Regions from separate parts of the Affinirhizobium capsici genome, predicted to be linked through region 3. Evidence: predicted binding sites of a transcription regulator. Region 3 holds the regulator's gene; each other region holds the start of a gene.
The links. Region 3 encodes LexA, which represses DNA repair genes until DNA is damaged. Its sites were predicted from a motif close to TGTTCNNNNTGTGTTCNG; they were not measured.

Region 1: a site for LexA is predicted at 2,111-2,128, ahead of dnaE (DNA polymerase III subunit alpha). Genes of this name have one in related genera too.
Region 2: a site for LexA is predicted at 2,680-2,697, ahead of dinB (DNA polymerase IV). Genes of this name have one in related genera too.
Region 4: a site for LexA is predicted at 1,057-1,074, ahead of AC0JZ1_RS03375 (ImuA family protein). Genes of this name have one in related genera too.

What each region holds. Positions count from the first base shown of each region.
Region 1 covers NZ_CDRNXD010000004.1:1,457,682-1,461,477, forward strand. Annotated here, with positions in the region: gene dnaE (DNA polymerase III subunit alpha) at 1-1,904, opposite strand, end outside; gene AC0JZ1_RS10430 (class I SAM-dependent methyltransferase) at 2,238-3,032, shown strand; gene AC0JZ1_RS10435 (ABC transporter ATP-binding protein) at 3,037-3,720, opposite strand; gene AC0JZ1_RS10440 (lipoprotein-releasing ABC transporter permease subunit) at 3,736-3,796, opposite strand, start outside.
Region 2 covers NZ_CDRNXD010000003.1:137,228-141,023, forward strand. Annotated here, with positions in the region: gene AC0JZ1_RS03350 (hypothetical protein) at 1-140, shown strand, start outside; gene AC0JZ1_RS03355 (3'-5' exonuclease) at 366-1,274, shown strand; gene dinB (DNA polymerase IV) at 1,545-2,645, opposite strand; gene AC0JZ1_RS03365 (SOS response-associated peptidase family protein) at 2,764-3,537, opposite strand; gene ligD (non-homologous end-joining DNA ligase) at 3,598-3,796, opposite strand, start outside.
Region 3 covers NZ_CDRNXD010000002.1:492,117-495,912, reverse strand. Annotated here, with positions in the region: gene kdsA (3-deoxy-8-phosphooctulonate synthase) at 1-543, opposite strand, end outside; gene AC0JZ1_RS02175 (hypothetical protein) at 651-1,190, opposite strand; gene AC0JZ1_RS02170 (VOC family protein) at 1,212-2,081, opposite strand; gene lexA (transcriptional repressor LexA) at 2,222-2,944, shown strand; gene AC0JZ1_RS02160 (ComEC/Rec2 family competence protein) at 2,925-3,796, opposite strand, start outside.
Region 4 covers NZ_CDRNXD010000003.1:141,041-144,836, forward strand. Annotated here, with positions in the region: gene ligD (non-homologous end-joining DNA ligase) at 1-852, opposite strand, end outside; gene AC0JZ1_RS03375 (ImuA family protein) at 1,135-1,887, shown strand; gene AC0JZ1_RS03380 (Y-family DNA polymerase) at 1,808-3,319, shown strand; gene AC0JZ1_RS03385 (error-prone DNA polymerase) at 3,316-3,796, shown strand, end outside.

The DNA.
Region 1 (3,796 bases), on a different contig from region 3:
CTTTCCACCTGGAAAACGCCAATGGTTTCGCCACGCGAGAGCATTTCGTAAGTCTTTTGGTCATCAAGCGGGATCTTGGCAAGATCAACATGAATGCCACGTTTGGCGACGAAATCCACGGCAGTCTTCAATACCGTCAGCGTCTTCAAACCAAGGAAGTCGAATTTCACCAAGCCAGCCTGCTCAACCCATTTCATATTGAACTGGGTGACCGGCATATCCGAACGCGGATCGCGGTACATGGGAACGAGTTTGGAAAGCGGGCGGTCACCAATGACGATACCGGCAGCGTGCGTGGAGGCATGCCGATAAAGCCCCTCGATCTTCTGAGCTATGTCGAGCAGCCGCGCAACCACAGGCTCCTTCTCTGCCTCTTCCTGTAAACGAGGTTCTTCCTCGATTGCTTTTGAAAGAGGTGTCGGATTGGCCGGATTGTTCGGCACCAGCTTACAGATCTTGTCGACCTGCCCATAGGGCATCTCCAGCACGCGCCCCACATCACGCAAGGCAGCACGCGCCTGAAGCGAACCAAAGGTTATGATCTGGGCAACCTGCTCACGACCATATTTCTGCTGCACATAGCGAATGACTTCTTCGCGCCGGTCCTGGCAAAAGTCGATATCGAAGTCGGGCATGGAAACGCGTTCGGGATTAAGAAAGCGTTCGAACAGCAGAGAGAAGCGAAGCGGGTCGACGTCAGTGATAGTAAGCGCATAGGCCACAAGCGAACCCGCACCGGAACCACGGCCAGGCCCAACGGGGATGTCCTGAACCTTGGCCCATTTGATGAAGTCCGAAACGATCAGAAAGTAGCCAGGAAATTTCATCCTCTCGATAACGGAAAGCTCGAAATCAAGGCGCTCGCGGTAATCCTGCTCGGTATAGCCTTCCGCCATACCAAGCTCTGCAAGACGATTTTCCAGACCCTCGACCGACTGACGGCGCAATTCTGATGCCTCAGCGCGCTCTGCCTCTTCTGCATCTGCGGTCGCGCCCGTGAAACGGGGCAGGATCGGCTTGCGCGTCTTCAAGATGAATGAGCAGCGATGCGCAATCTCGACCGTGTTCTCCAACGCTTCCGGTAGATCCGCAAAAAGCGTCGCCATTTCAGCGCGGCTCTTGAGGCAATGGTCTGGCGTCAAGCGGAAACGGGTATCATCTGAGACAATGGCATTGTGCGCGACGGCCATCAGAGCGTCATGGGCATCATACTCATTCTTGGATGGGAAGAAGGCCTCATTGGTCGCAACAAGAGGAATATCGTGGGAATATGCCAGTTCGATGAGCTTACGTTCGTGCCGCTTGTCATAATTTGCGTGCCGTTGCAGCTCTACATACAGCCGATCACCGAAAACAGCTTTCAGCCGCAGCAATCGCGTCTCAGCTTGGGCAGAATGACCTTCTTTGAGTAAAGGATCGATGGGACCAGAGCTGAAACCGGTCAAGGCAATAATGCCTTCAGCCCCCTCATCTTCCAACCACGACATGCATATATGTGTTGCCTGACTTCCCTCACCGCCTAGATAGGCACGACTAACAAGATCCACCAAACGTTCGTAGCCAGCGTCGTTGGCGGCGAGTAAGACAAGGGAGGGCAACTTTGCCAGCCCGTTACGCTTTTCATCGCCTTGATCTTCCATATCGATGGACATCTGGCAGCCGATGATGGGTTGAATGCCTTCATCCATTGCCTTCTGCGAAAATTCGAGCGCCACAAACAGATTGTTGGTGTCGGTAATGGCGATAGCTGGTTGGCCATCGCCAGAGGCCTTGGCAAGGATCTTCTTCAGCGGAAGCGCACCTTCAAGCAGCGAGTAAGCCGAATGCACCCGCAGATGCACAAACTTCGGCGTGACTTCTGCCGAAACTTCGTCATCCGTCTTCAATGCACCTGTATCCGCCATGCCACTCGCCACTTCGCAGTCATCAATCTGCTAATTGTCGGCCTTCCGCTCCACAGAGTCCAGCCAGAGCGAAAGCCTTCAACCGAAAACTGCCTTCAATCAGAAGGAAAGCATGATGACGCTGAGGCTTGCGAGAAATGTCAGGATAGATGCAAATGCTGCTACGTCTCGGATCAAGTCAGTCATAACGCTCTCCTTTTCCGTTATGTTTCTACTATGTTCCGCTAACGTTCTGGTGTCAATGAAAAGAACGAAAGCGGAACATTTTAGTTTAACAGAATATGAAGATGGTGGGTCACGAGATGACTGCTTCTGAAACTTTGGAGCTAAGACATGTCAAATGACGCAGAAAAGCTTGTTTCTCGGCACTGGGATGGCAATGCGGAACAATGGGCGCATGATGTTCGTGCCGGGTTTGACATCTATCGCGACCACTTCACGCTTCCAGCATTTTTAGCCATTCTTCCCGATCTGAACAGATTGAAGATTATCGATTTTGGCTGTGGCGAAGGTCGTAATACTCGCGTGTTTGCCAAGCGCGGCGCGGCCATGACCGGAATCGACCTTTCCCCTCGGATGCTGGACTTGGCTCTGAGTCATGAGCAAACAGAGCCACTTGGTATCAGCTATCAACGCGCATCTTTCAGCAGTTGCCCGAGCATCGCCGATTCGAAATTTGATGCAGTCCTGTCGACTATGGCACTTATGGACGCTCCGGATTTCCCTGGTGCAATGCGTGAAGCCTATCGAATATTAAAGCCCGGTGGTTTTCTCGCCTTTAGCATTCTTCATCCGTGTTTTATCAGCGCAGGGCTGAGCTGGATCAGGAGCCCTTCGGGCGAAACAATCGGGCTTGGCGTAGCGAATTATTTCCAAACGGACAGCTTCATTGAAAAATGGAAATTTGGCGATAACCCGGACAAGGTCGTACCAGAAGCTTTCACAGTGCCTCGCTTCCCGCGCATTTTAAGCGATATTCTCAATTCAGTGAGCAAGGCTGGCTTCAAGATCACGAGAATCGAAGAACCGATGCCAAACGAGGAAGCATGCATTGCCTATCCACGCTTGAGCAGATGGCGTGATCTGGCAGCCTTTCTGCTGATCGTTCGAGCAGATAAACCGGCCTGATACGTTAGAATTCTTTAATCTTGCCGCCTTCAATCGTCACGCGGCGATCCATGCGGCTCGCCAATTCATGGTTATGCGTTGCAATCAGCGCAGCAAGGCCAGACTGGCGGACCAGAGCTTCCAGAGCGTCGAAAACATAAGACGCAGTTTCTGGATCAAGATTTCCGGTGGGTTCATCCGCCAGCAAGACCAGTGGCGCGTTTGCGACGGCTCGCGCGATGGCAACGCGCTGCTGTTCACCACCAGACAATTCTGCCGGGCGATGATCAGCACGATGGCCGATTCGCATATAATCAAGAAGCTGCGCGGCCCGCTCACGCGCCTCCTTCTTGGGTAGCCCCGCAATCAATTGCGGCATCATTATATTCTCGAGCGCCGTGAATTCAGGCAGCAGATGGTGGAACTGGTAGACAAAACCAATGTCGCCCCGGCGGATTGCTGTGCGACGATCATCGCCCAACCCGCCGCAAGCCTCACCATTGATGTAGATCTCTCCGCTATCGGGATGCTCCAGAAGACCGGCCAAATGCAGCAGCGTGGATTTCCCCGTACCGGACGGCGCCACCAGAGCGACAATCTCGCCTGCCCGTAGCTCGAAATCGGCTGATTTCAGAATGGAAAGCGTAGTTTCCGCCTGCCCGTAGTGCCGATCGACGCTTGCGAGCTTCAATACTGTTTTGCGTGCCATGACCCGATGCCGATCCTATTCGTAACGAAGCGCCTGGACCGGATCGAGCCGTGACGCTCTCCAAGCCGGGAAGATG
Region 2 (3,796 bases), on a different contig from region 3:
GGCTTGGCCTGTTGCAAAATTCTCCTCAGAATACGCCCGGCTTGGCAGTGACCGACAGGCAGTTCCGCAAGTCGGAGATTTTCGACAAGGTCATCAAGATTACGCTCCCGAACGACATCCGGGCAATCGGCGTGCATTGATGCCCGATAGCGGTGTTCGAGCGGATGGATCGACGATGCCACTATCGGTCAATCGCCGTCGAAGACTGTGGACCGTGCCTAGACCTGACATCCCCGGTTCATGACCGCAGGAGAGCAACGTGCTAATCCTGTTCCATGACGCAGAATGATCGTGCAGCGCACCTTGCCCAGTTCGATATGTTTTCGGACGGACCGCCGGCGGCTCCGGCCAAGTCTCCGGTGAAAATGTCGGCCGCGCGCACGGCAAATGTCGCCTTGTCCGAGCAGGAGATGGTCGATCATCTGGCGGCAACTGGTCGCTACCGGATCTTGCGAAAGCTCGAGTCCCGTCCCGTTGTCCGTAGCCTACGCCCGGAATTCCCGCACAAAGGAATTATTCTCGATACCGAAACCACTGGTCTTAATCATCGCAAGGAGGAGATCATCGAGATCGGCTTGATCGCCTTCACCTTTGACGACCAAGGTTCGATCGGAGACGTGACGGGAATTTATGGCGGTCTGCAGCAGCCCGGCAAACCAATCCCCCCTGAAATCGTCAAGCTGACCGGGATCACCGATGACATGGTCGCCGGCCAGAAGATCGACATCGAGGCCGTCGAGACCCTTGTCGCGCCAGCAGACCTGATCATCGCCCACAATGCCGGCTTCGACAGACCCTTCTGCGAAGCATTTTCCCGTGTGTTCTGCAACAAGGCTTGGGCGTGTTCGAATGCAGAGATCGATTGGTCGGCCAGAGGATTCGAAGGAACAAAGCTCGGCTACCTCGTTGGTCAGGGCGGCTATTTCCATGACGGCCATCGTGCCGTGGACGACTGTTTTGCCTTGCTTGAAGTCCTGGATCGCAACGTTGACGGGCATTACCCGTCCCCGTTTGCTGAACTCTACAGGGCAAGCCAGCGATCGCGGGTGCGCATTTTTGCCGAGAACAGCCCTTACGACCTCAAAGATCACCTGAAAGCGCGGGGCTATCGTTGGTCGGATGGCAGCGAGGGGCGCCCGAAATCCTGGTGGATTGAAGTGGATGAGGCCGCTTTGGCTGATGAAATCGACTACCTCCGACGAGAGATCTACCGCCACCCGGAAGCGGACCCGCCCACCAAGTACCTGACCGCCTTTGACCGCTTTCGCGCCTAATGGCGAAAAATTGGGCGAGCTTTCTACCAGGGGTGCATTCAGGGCATAGCTGAACTGCGGTGAAGCCCCTAACGCGGCTGGCAGAATACTTGTATAAGAAATCCCAACGAAGCGATGCACCTCCTCCCGCAAAGCTTCGTCACTCAGGTAACCCACTCCTCCTCCCAAGGGTTGCCTGACGGAACAGCGGCCCTCCTCCTCCCAGCCGTTGTTCAACTCTTTCGAAAGCCTGCTGCACCTCCTCCCGCGGCAGGCTTTTTTGGTTTCTGCTTACATCCCGAAATCCAGCTGCGACTGATCCTGATCGTTATCTCCGTGACGATCCTGGGTGAGCGACGATAGCGTTACGCCCAGCAGGCGCACCGGCCGCTTGAATGGATAAACCGTCGCCAGCAGCCCGGTTGCTACCTCGAAAATCTGATTGCCGTTGGCAAAGGGCAGGCCGATGGTCCTGCTGCGCGTCGCCTGCGTGAAGTCGGAGTATTTGATTTTGACGGTGACGGTCTTGCCGCTCAACGCCTTGGCTTCGCAATAACTCCAGACCTTGTCCGCCAGAGGCCTCAGCTCGCTCGTCGCGAGATCAAGATCGTTGATATCCTCGTTGAACGTATCCTCGGCGCCGACCGACTTCCGCACTCGGTCCGGCTTGACCTGCCGCTCATCGAGGCCTCGGGCAATGCCATAGAAGTATGGACCCGATTTCCCGAAATGCTCGATGAGAAACTGCAAGGACTTTGCCTTCAGATCTGCGCCGGTCTCAATGCCAAGCCGGTGCATCTTCTCGGCCGTGGCCGGGCCGACGCCATGGAATTTCTTGACCGCCAGCTGCTCGACGAACGCTGGCCCGTTCTTCGGCGTGATGACCGCCTGGCCGTTGGGCTTGTTGAGGTCGGACGCCATTTTGGCCAGAAACTTGTTGTAGGAGATACCGGCAGAGGCATTTAGGCCGGTAACTGACTTGATCCTTTCACGTATTTCCAGCGCGATCTCGGTGGCGACCGGCATGCCTTTGAGACTTTCGGTGACGTCGAGATATGCCTCGTCGAGCGACAAGGGTTCTATCAACGGCGTATATTCGGCAAAGATCTCCCGGATCTGCTGCGAGACAGCCCGGTAGACTTCGAGGCGCGGCTTTACGGAAATCAGATCCGGGCACTTGCGAGCGGCCGTGACCGACGGCATGGCGGAATGAACCCCGAACTTGCGAGCCTCATAGCTGGCGGCCGCCACCACACCTCGGGCGGCAGCACCGCCGACGGCCAGCGGTTTACCGCGCAGCTCCGGATTATCGCGCTGCTCGACCGAGGCGTAGAAGGCATCCATGTCCACATGGATGATTTTGCGGATGGTCTCGGAAAAGGTATTTATCATCGTCCTTCTGGCAGCAAAGCGAAAGGTTGGTTCTCAGAACGGAAGGTGAACATATCGCCATTCTCACCGATCGCAAACCATTCCGTTAGGGTCCAAAACTCGCCGACGCCTGGTCCGCCTACAGAAGGGTAGGCTGCTCAACGAGTTCGCCAGACTTCGATACGATCGATGACCCATAAGGCTCACGCGCCAGAATGATCAAAGCATCGTTCGGTAGCGGTCGGGCGAGGTGCTTCGCTTCTTCCCATGGCGCCCACATCCAGACGTCGGTTTCTTCCTTCGTCTGCAGCAGGACAGGCATGGCCTTCTCATGGATCGGCCTAACGAGATCGTTGGGATCCGTGGTCAGAAAGCCATAGAGGTTGTCCGTCGTGAGGCCGTCCCGGACTTTTCGGACGCTTTTCCACTGCGGCACATGGATGCCGGCGAAGAACATCAGTGATTTCGCCTCGTCGCGGGCAAACCAGGCATTCGGAACCTTGCCGCCGGGTTCCTGGCTTGAAGGATCCGGCTCGGCAAAACTCGTCACGGGAACCAGGCATCGATGCTCGACGCCGAACCAGCGCGTCCAGTGGGGCAGGTTGAGTTTGCGGACATTGGTTACGCCCCGGTCTGGTTCCATGCGGATGAGCTCATCCATATCGACGGTCTGACCTTTGGCCTTCAGTTTCTCTGCCCGACCTTCCGCAGCCTTCTTCTGTACGAAGAACGGTGAGGGCAGGCCCCAGCGCGCGTGCACGAGTTGCTTCTTTCCGTCGGCCGTGTTGCGGACGATGGGCCCCATCTGGTCGGGGTTCATCTGGTAGGCCGGCATCAGGTTGATCAGGCTCTCGGCATCCTGGGCCCATTTCGCGACCCAGTCCTTGTCTTCCATGCGATAAAGGTTACACATGGCAGCAATCCCCTCCGTTGCGACCGGATGCAGTTTCTCCCGACGTGTTCCGTCCGCTTGCTAGTCGAGCTTGTAAACGTCCGCGTTGTCCTGCCGTTCCCGCAAGCCTTTGTAGGAAGCATGCCGCAGTTTGCCATCCCCGGTCCAGGCCCGAAACTCGATCTCGGCGATCAGCGTCGGCTCCACCCAGACAATGTCGGCTTTCCCGGGATAGGGCACCGGCGGCTGTTTGCGCTTCCAGCGCAGCCTATCCAGCATC
Region 3 (3,796 bases):
GTAGCCGAACGATGCGCCGCGTTCACACAGCATCACATTCGGATTTCCGCTTTCCGTAAATTTGGCCTGGACGTTTTTCATATCCCATGGTGCCAGAAATTGGCCCTTCTTCACGTTGATTGCGCGGCCTGTTTTGGCGGCTGCAACGAGAAGATCCGTCTGTCGGCAAAGGAACGCTGGGATTTGCAGAACATCGACAGTTTCAGCGACAAGCGCACATTGTTCTTCCGTGTGGATATCAGTCAACACTGGAAAGCCGAATTCCTTTTTCAGATCGGCGAAAATCTCCATTGCCATATCAAGGCCGATACCGCGCTTGCCAGAAAGCGAAGTGCGGTTGGCCTTGTCGAAAGATGATTTGTAAACAAGGCCGATGTTCAGCTTATCGCAAATGTCCTTAATCGCACCTGCCATCATGAAAGCATGTTCGCGGCTTTCCATTTGGCATGGGCCGCAAATCAACGAGAGGCGCTTATCGTTGCCGAATACAACCTGAGAAGCACCCTCGCCCACTATTACATTTGCATTGGCGTGAACGCTCATCGAACCCCTCCTTGTTAGCGGGCAACTGCCGCCCTAAAGCGGTTTGTCCATAACAGGGACGTTTGCTGATGTCACCAAGGGAGCCACCAAACGGCCTAGCAAGGGTCTCAAATGAAGAGAACAGACTTGCAGTATGTCTCCTTGACAAGGCTGAAGGGAACGCCTGCCCCAGTTTCCAGAACGGCGGAATGGCGAAGAACATTTTTCGGCAAAGGGCTTTCACCACAAGGCCAGAGCAGTTCTGCAGATAGAAGTTTTCTGCGAAAATTTAAGGACTCAACAGCACGTCCAAATGCAATCGAAGTATGCTCAAGACGCTTCTTCATGGTGCTGCTTAAAATTTGGAGGCGGTACCAATTCTCAGCTTCCGCAAGGACAACACCACCCCACATCAGATACACCCTGCGATAAGCAAGTGCCTCGCCCTCAGACACCTCAAGAAGGGCTATCACCTGCGAATCGATGACTTCCGTTTCATCAGCCAAACGCTCGGCATAGACCCCACTCGTTTGCGATCCGTATTCCGTACACCAAGCATCCAGTGCAAAGGTGGCGCTATCACAGTTAAGTAGGAGTTGATTGAGCCGTAAAAGCCGCTGATGCGCTTCATTGCTATCTGGCTCTTTAGCTTCATGCTTCTTGATCAACTTCATTGCTCCACGAGAGAATCAAGGCGAGTCGGATCGCTCGACAATGCCCAAGACTGTCGGAAATTCAGGCTGCGAATGGACAATCAGCCTGTCGGCCTTCCTTTCGAAAGACACATTGGTTGCTGTGAGAATGCCTTTGATAGACGTCAGACTCTTCACCGCAATGACAAACCCCAAGGCCGTCAGGTCGCGAAAAGATCGATCTTGGTTTGAGATGGAGTAATCTGAAGTCTCGCGCACAATGCGAATTAAGCTGTTCCCCAACCTAAACGTGATATCGGTTTCCTGTGCTTCAGGTTCCTTCTGCAAGACGGTTTCAATCCGACCTGACGCCTCCGCAGAGTCAGAAGCTGTAAGCACAACCTCGGCCACGCCCAGCGCGCCGTTTGGATGCTCAAGAAGCGCGCCGCCAGGCAACGTTGAATTGATTCGTTGACAGGTGAAGGCAAACAGATCGGCAGAACGCAGGTCGGCAAAGGCCAATTTAAAGGTTGCGGTCACAGCGTTGCCGTCGGCAGATTTTGCCTCGCGCGAAAATGTTAGCATCGAGCCTGCGGATAACTGCTGCCGCTCAAAATAGGCATGATCTGCCACTGCATCATCGGATGCCAGGACAAATGCAGACAAGCCTACCTTCTTGCCAAGTCTACCTTGCTCCAGGTGCCGTTGTGTGAACACATTCCCCTCATTCGCAGCCGCCCTGGCAAGACCCTCGTCCCTCATTGCAAGAGGTTCTAGATACGTGCCGTTCGGAAAGAACACGCACGCATTTGATGTGCCGAACGGATGATGACCTTCAGCCGCGACATTAAAGCCTAAACGCCCAAGGAAACGACTTGCCGCCGTAAGTGACGGAACAGGTAGAACTAGATGGTCGAGGTTACGCATCATTCTTTTCCATGCTTTGCTGGTCCGTCGACTTTGGAGTCTTGAGTCACTCCATACAAGTGCACGAAGTTGCCCTTGCAGAACACAACTGGAACATATAGGGTCCGTTCTGGATTTGTTTCCCGATGGGGTTGCCGGATATGCTTACACGCAAACAGCAAGAACTGCTTCTTTTTATTCACGCTCGCATGAAGGAATCTGGTGTTCCGCCCTCTTTCGATGAGATGAAGGATGCGCTTGAGCTTGCCTCCAAGTCGGGGATACATCGCCTGATTACCGCTTTGGAAGAACGTGGATTTATCCGCCGGTTACCGAATCGTGCACGCGCATTGGAAGTGATCAAACTTCCGGAACCTTTCGGCGCAGGTGCGGCCCCCAAAAGAGGCTTTTCTCCTAGCGTTATTGAAGGGTCTCTAGGTAAAGCGCCACCCGCTCCAGCAACCCCTCAACCAGTTAAGGCTGCTGCGGATGAGAGCAATTCAGCTTCTATACCTGTAATGGGTCGAATCGCGGCGGGTGTTCCCATTTCGGCGATCCAGAATAACACCCACGCCATCAGCGTCCCGATGGAAATGCTTGGACCGGGAGAACATTACGCCTTGGAGGTGAGAGGGGACTCAATGATCGAAGCCGGCATTTTAGACGGCGATACGGTTATTATCCGCAATGGCAGCACGGCCAGCCCTGGCGATATTGTCGTTGCCCTCGTGGATGACGAAGAGGCGACGTTGAAGCGTTTCCGACGCAAGGGTGCATCGATTGCACTCGAAGCAGCGAATCCCGCTTATGAGACACGAATTTTCCCTCCAGAACGGGTGAAGGTTCAGGGGCGTCTGGTTGGTCTCATCCGCCGCTACCACTAAGCCACGTTTGAACCAAATTTGCGTCGTCGGTTGCGGCATATGTCTGTGAACGCCAGTCATAGGAGCGGTGAAGTTCCCATGCTCTTGCCGTTGATGTGAATGCCGGGGAATAGGTCCAGCTCTTAGGATTGGCCTGCCCATTGAACAGGATCTCGATGGTTCCTGTTCTTCGCAAAATGGCTGTGGTCACTAGGAGGACGCCTGATCGACATTTGGTGAATGGCGCTCGGGCGGCGATGACCAAATTGACACGATCGCAGGCATAGCCCAAGAAGCGGGTATCTTGAACCAAAGCAATCTTTGCTCCTTCCATTGTCTGCGTTAGGCACAGCAATTTGGGAAGGCAAACGAATTGGTCATTCGGTATCGCCTTTAGACCACTTCGAACGGCACTGTCGACCGCTTTGATCTGCTCCTCAGTTAAGCGCAGTCGCGTAGTTTTACCGAGTGGCACTGATGGAGCTGTGTCTTCCGTCTTGTCGTGTTCAGCCCTCTCCATGGCGTTGTCCACTTCCAAATCGATGGGACGTCGAGCCGAGGGCAATATCTCGCCCAACTTCAAGCTGTTGCGCCATCTATCGAACAGAAATCCCGATGATTTTGATTCATTTGTGAAGGAACTGGATTTGCGGTGGATCAACAGCGTCTCTCCATCTTCCGCAATAACCATGTCTGGATCATTGCGACCGATACCTGAGAGCATGATAAGCATCCCGCTAGCGAGGAGGAACACACCGGCAAAACGCAGTGGCGATCTCAGGCAAATAACGAGGACCAACCCAAGGGACGTCATTGCCAGAAAATAAGGCGGCGCCCTGCCCGTGCTTATGCCACCTTCCCAAGAAGCAACAA
Region 4 (3,796 bases), on a different contig from region 3:
CTCGGCTTGCCTAAAGCCCGTGCCGATGTTCCCGACATGGACGAGATCGTGGCCGCCGTAGGCAGCAAGCACCAGTGAGCCAAACCCACCCGGCGATGCCGTCGATGGCTCATAGCCGACGATCATGAAGGCTTCGCTCTGCACGCATTTGACCTTCACCCAGTCGCCGGTGCGGCCGGAGCGATAGGGCTGATCGAGATGCTTGCCGACGATGCCTTCGAGGCCGAGGCGGCAGACATTCTCGAGCAGGACAGTGGGATCCACATCGAGCGTCTCTGAAAGACGAATGGCGCCGTCATGTCCGTTCAGCGTGTCCTCAAGAAGATGCCGGCGGGAGCGGTATTCGACCCCGCGCAGATCATGCCCATCAAGGTACATGAGATCGAAGGCATAGAGGATAGCGTCCGAGGCCCGATTGCCAGCCGTCTTGCCGGAAGCGCCAAGCGATTGCTGCAGCAGCCCGAAATCTGGCCGGCCTTCTGCGTCAAGGACAACAGCTTCGCCATCGATGATCATGGTCGCCGGCCCGAGTGCACGGCCAGCCTCTGCGATTTCAGGAAAGCGATGCGTCCAGTCATGGCCACCGCGTGTGAGGATGCGCACGCCTTGCGGCTCGATATGGACCGCCAGGCGATACCCGTCCCATTTCAGCTCCCAGCTCCACTGGTCGCCTTTTGGCGGATGCGCCTTCAGCTCAGCCAGCGCCGGCTCGACCCGATCGGGCATCGGATCGAAAAGCAGCTGTGGCTGCGCCGGATTGCGTTTCCTGCGCGGCTTCGAACGGATCGGGGCTTCGCTGTCACGAAGAAGCGGCTTCGATCTGGGTGGCGTTGACCTGGGAGGCTTTGTCATGCCTGAAGTGCAGCACAAAAAGCTTAAGAACATTAAGACGACTTGACGTCTGTCCGCGCTATCCACCGACAAGGCCTGATCGCCCGTAAACTGCGCTAAAAATTCTTTTCGGCCTTACGCGATTGATTCCGCTCGGAATCTTCAAGATCGCTAATGCTAGGCGAATATTCCTAGGCTCAATGCGTCTTGACTCTTCATGCGCATAAGAACAGATAGTGAACATATTGCCCGCCCGACATGATGTCGATCCCGCCAACGCGACCTTGAAGGGAGCCGTGAACGATGACTGCTGCCCGCCAGAAGGTAATCTGTGATTTGCGCGAGCGCATCGCGTCGCTGGAGGGTGCACAGGCCAGACGTGCCGGCTGTCTTCCATTCGGGCTGGCTGAGCTCGATGCGGTCCTGCCGGGCGGCGGGCTTGCCTTCGGGGCGCTGCATGAGTTCGCGGGCGGAGGTTCGGGTACCGTCGATGGCGCGGCCGCCGCGCTCTTCGTTGCCGGAATAGCCGCGCGAACCAAAGGGCCCGTCATCTGGTGTCTGACGAGACCGGATCTGTTTTTTCCGGCGCTTGCCCAGGTCGGTCTTCACCCCGATCGCGTGATTTTCGTCGAGTCCGACCGGGAAGAAGATGTGCTGGCCAATATGGATGAGGGCCTGTCGTTTGGCGGTCTCGGGGCGGTCGTCGGCGAACTTGTCCGCCTGCCGATGGTCAGTTCCCGACGCCTGCAGCTGGCGGCCGAGCGAACCGGGACCATGGCGCTTGCTGTCCGCCGATGGCGAAGGCAGACGGAGGCGAATGATTTTGGCCAGCCGACGGCGTCAACCACCAGATGGCGGGTGAGTGTGATGCCGTCCGAGGAGCTGCCAGTTCCGGGGGTGGGCAGGCCTCAATGGTTTCTGGAATTGATGCGCGTGAAAGCGGGTGAGTGTGCTGAGTTTCTCGTGAGAGCGTGTGATGACAAGGGTCGTATCCATTTATCTTCCGGATCTGCCGACCGATCGAATACGGCGCGCAGATCCCTCCATTCCGCCTGAGCAGGCCATCGCTGTGATCGCCAAGTCCGGGTCGAAGCGATGGGTCTCTGCCGCCGATGCGGCCGCTCGCAAAGCGGGCGTGAGAGCAGGGATGCCGGCCGCGAAAGCACAGGCCATCTTCCGCGACTTAATGATGGTCGAGGCCGACCCCGCGCTCGACGCCGCGGCACTGGAGCGGATCACCCTCTGGGCACTGACCGTGTATTCGCCGATCGTGGCCGTCGACGGGATCGACGGCATCGTGATGGATACTGAAGGTGCGGATCACCTGCAGGGTGGCGAGCTCGCCATGGTGACAAAGATCGCCAACCAGTTTCTGGGCAGGAAGCTGACTGCCCGTGTGGCGGTCGCCGACAGCTGGGGTGCCGCCCATGCCTGCGCCCGCGCCATCAATCGCGAGACAGTTGTCGTTCCACCCCGCGACACGGTCCGTGCCGTTGAGAAGCTGCCAATCTCGCTCCTGCGTCTGCCGACAAAGATCGTTAGCGATCTCCGCATCCTCGGCTTCCAGACGATCGGGGAGCTTGCCAACACCCCGCGAGCGCCGCTGACCCTCCGCTTCGGTCCAGAGGTCGGCCGCCGTCTCGACCAGATGCTCTGCCGTATCGCCGAGCCTATCGAGCCGATCCGGACGCCTGAGCTGGTCGAAGTCTCGAAAGCCTTCGCTGAACCGATTGGCGCTCCCGAAACGATCAACAAATATGTCGGCCGCCTCGTCGTCCAGCTGGTCGATGAGCTTCAGAAGCGCGGCCTTGGGGTGCGCCGTGCCGACCTGATCGTCGAGAAGGTCGACGGTACCAGGCAGGCCATTCGCGCAGGCACCGCCAAACCCGCCCGCGATGTCGCCTGGCTGACGAAACTGTTTAGGGACCGGACCGAAAAGATCGAGCCGGGTTTCGGGATCGAGAAGCTCATCCTTGTAGCCGTTCTGGCCGAGCCATTGGAAGAGGCGCAGAAAGTCTCTGCTTTGGTCGAGGATGACATCACCGATGTGACGCCCCTCATCGATATCTATGGAAATCGGGGCCAGCGGGTGTATCGCGTCGCACCGGTCGCCTCCGATGTGCCGGAACGCTCCGTGAAGCGGATCAGTCCCGTTGCTGAACCGATCGCTATTGCCTGGGTCAGCCATTGGCGCCGGCCGGTCCGGCTGTTGCCGCGGCCCGAGCTGATCGAGGCGATCGCGCTGATGCCGGACCGCCCACCAGTTTCCATCGTCTGGCGCGGCAAGCGCCGTAAGGTCAAACGCGCCGATGGCCCGGAACGCATCTTCGGGGAGTGGTGGCAGCGCGACGCGGAGATGGAAGCTGTCCGCGATTACTTTGTTATTGAGGACGAATCCGGTGAACGCCTGTGGGTGTTTCGCTCAGGCGATGGTGTTGATCCTGAGACCGGATCCCATCGCTGGTTCTGCCACGGGATTTTCGCATGAGCTATGCCGAGCTTCAGGTCACGACCCACTTTTCCTTCTTGCGCGGCGCCTCCTCTGCCCAGGAATTGTTCGAGACGGCGAAACAGCTCGGTATCGATGCACTCGGCGTCGTCGATTGCAATTCGCTGGCCGGGATCGTCCGGGCGCTGGAAGCATCCCGCGCAACCGGTCTGCGCCTGGTCGTCGGCTGCCGGCTCGATCTCGCGGAAGGAATGTCCGTGCTGGTCTATCCGATGGATCGAGCCGCCTATTCGCGTCTGACGCGGTTGATCACGCTTGGCAAATCGCGTGGCGGCAAGAACAACTGCATCCTGCACTGGGACGATATCGTCGCTTACTCCGAGAGCATGATCGGCATTCTGGTGCCTGATCTGCCGGATGCTAACTGTGCCGCACAGCTGCGCAAGATGGCTGAGTTGTTTGGCGATCGCGCCTACGTTTCGCTCTGTCTGCGTCGGCGACCGAACGACCAGTTGC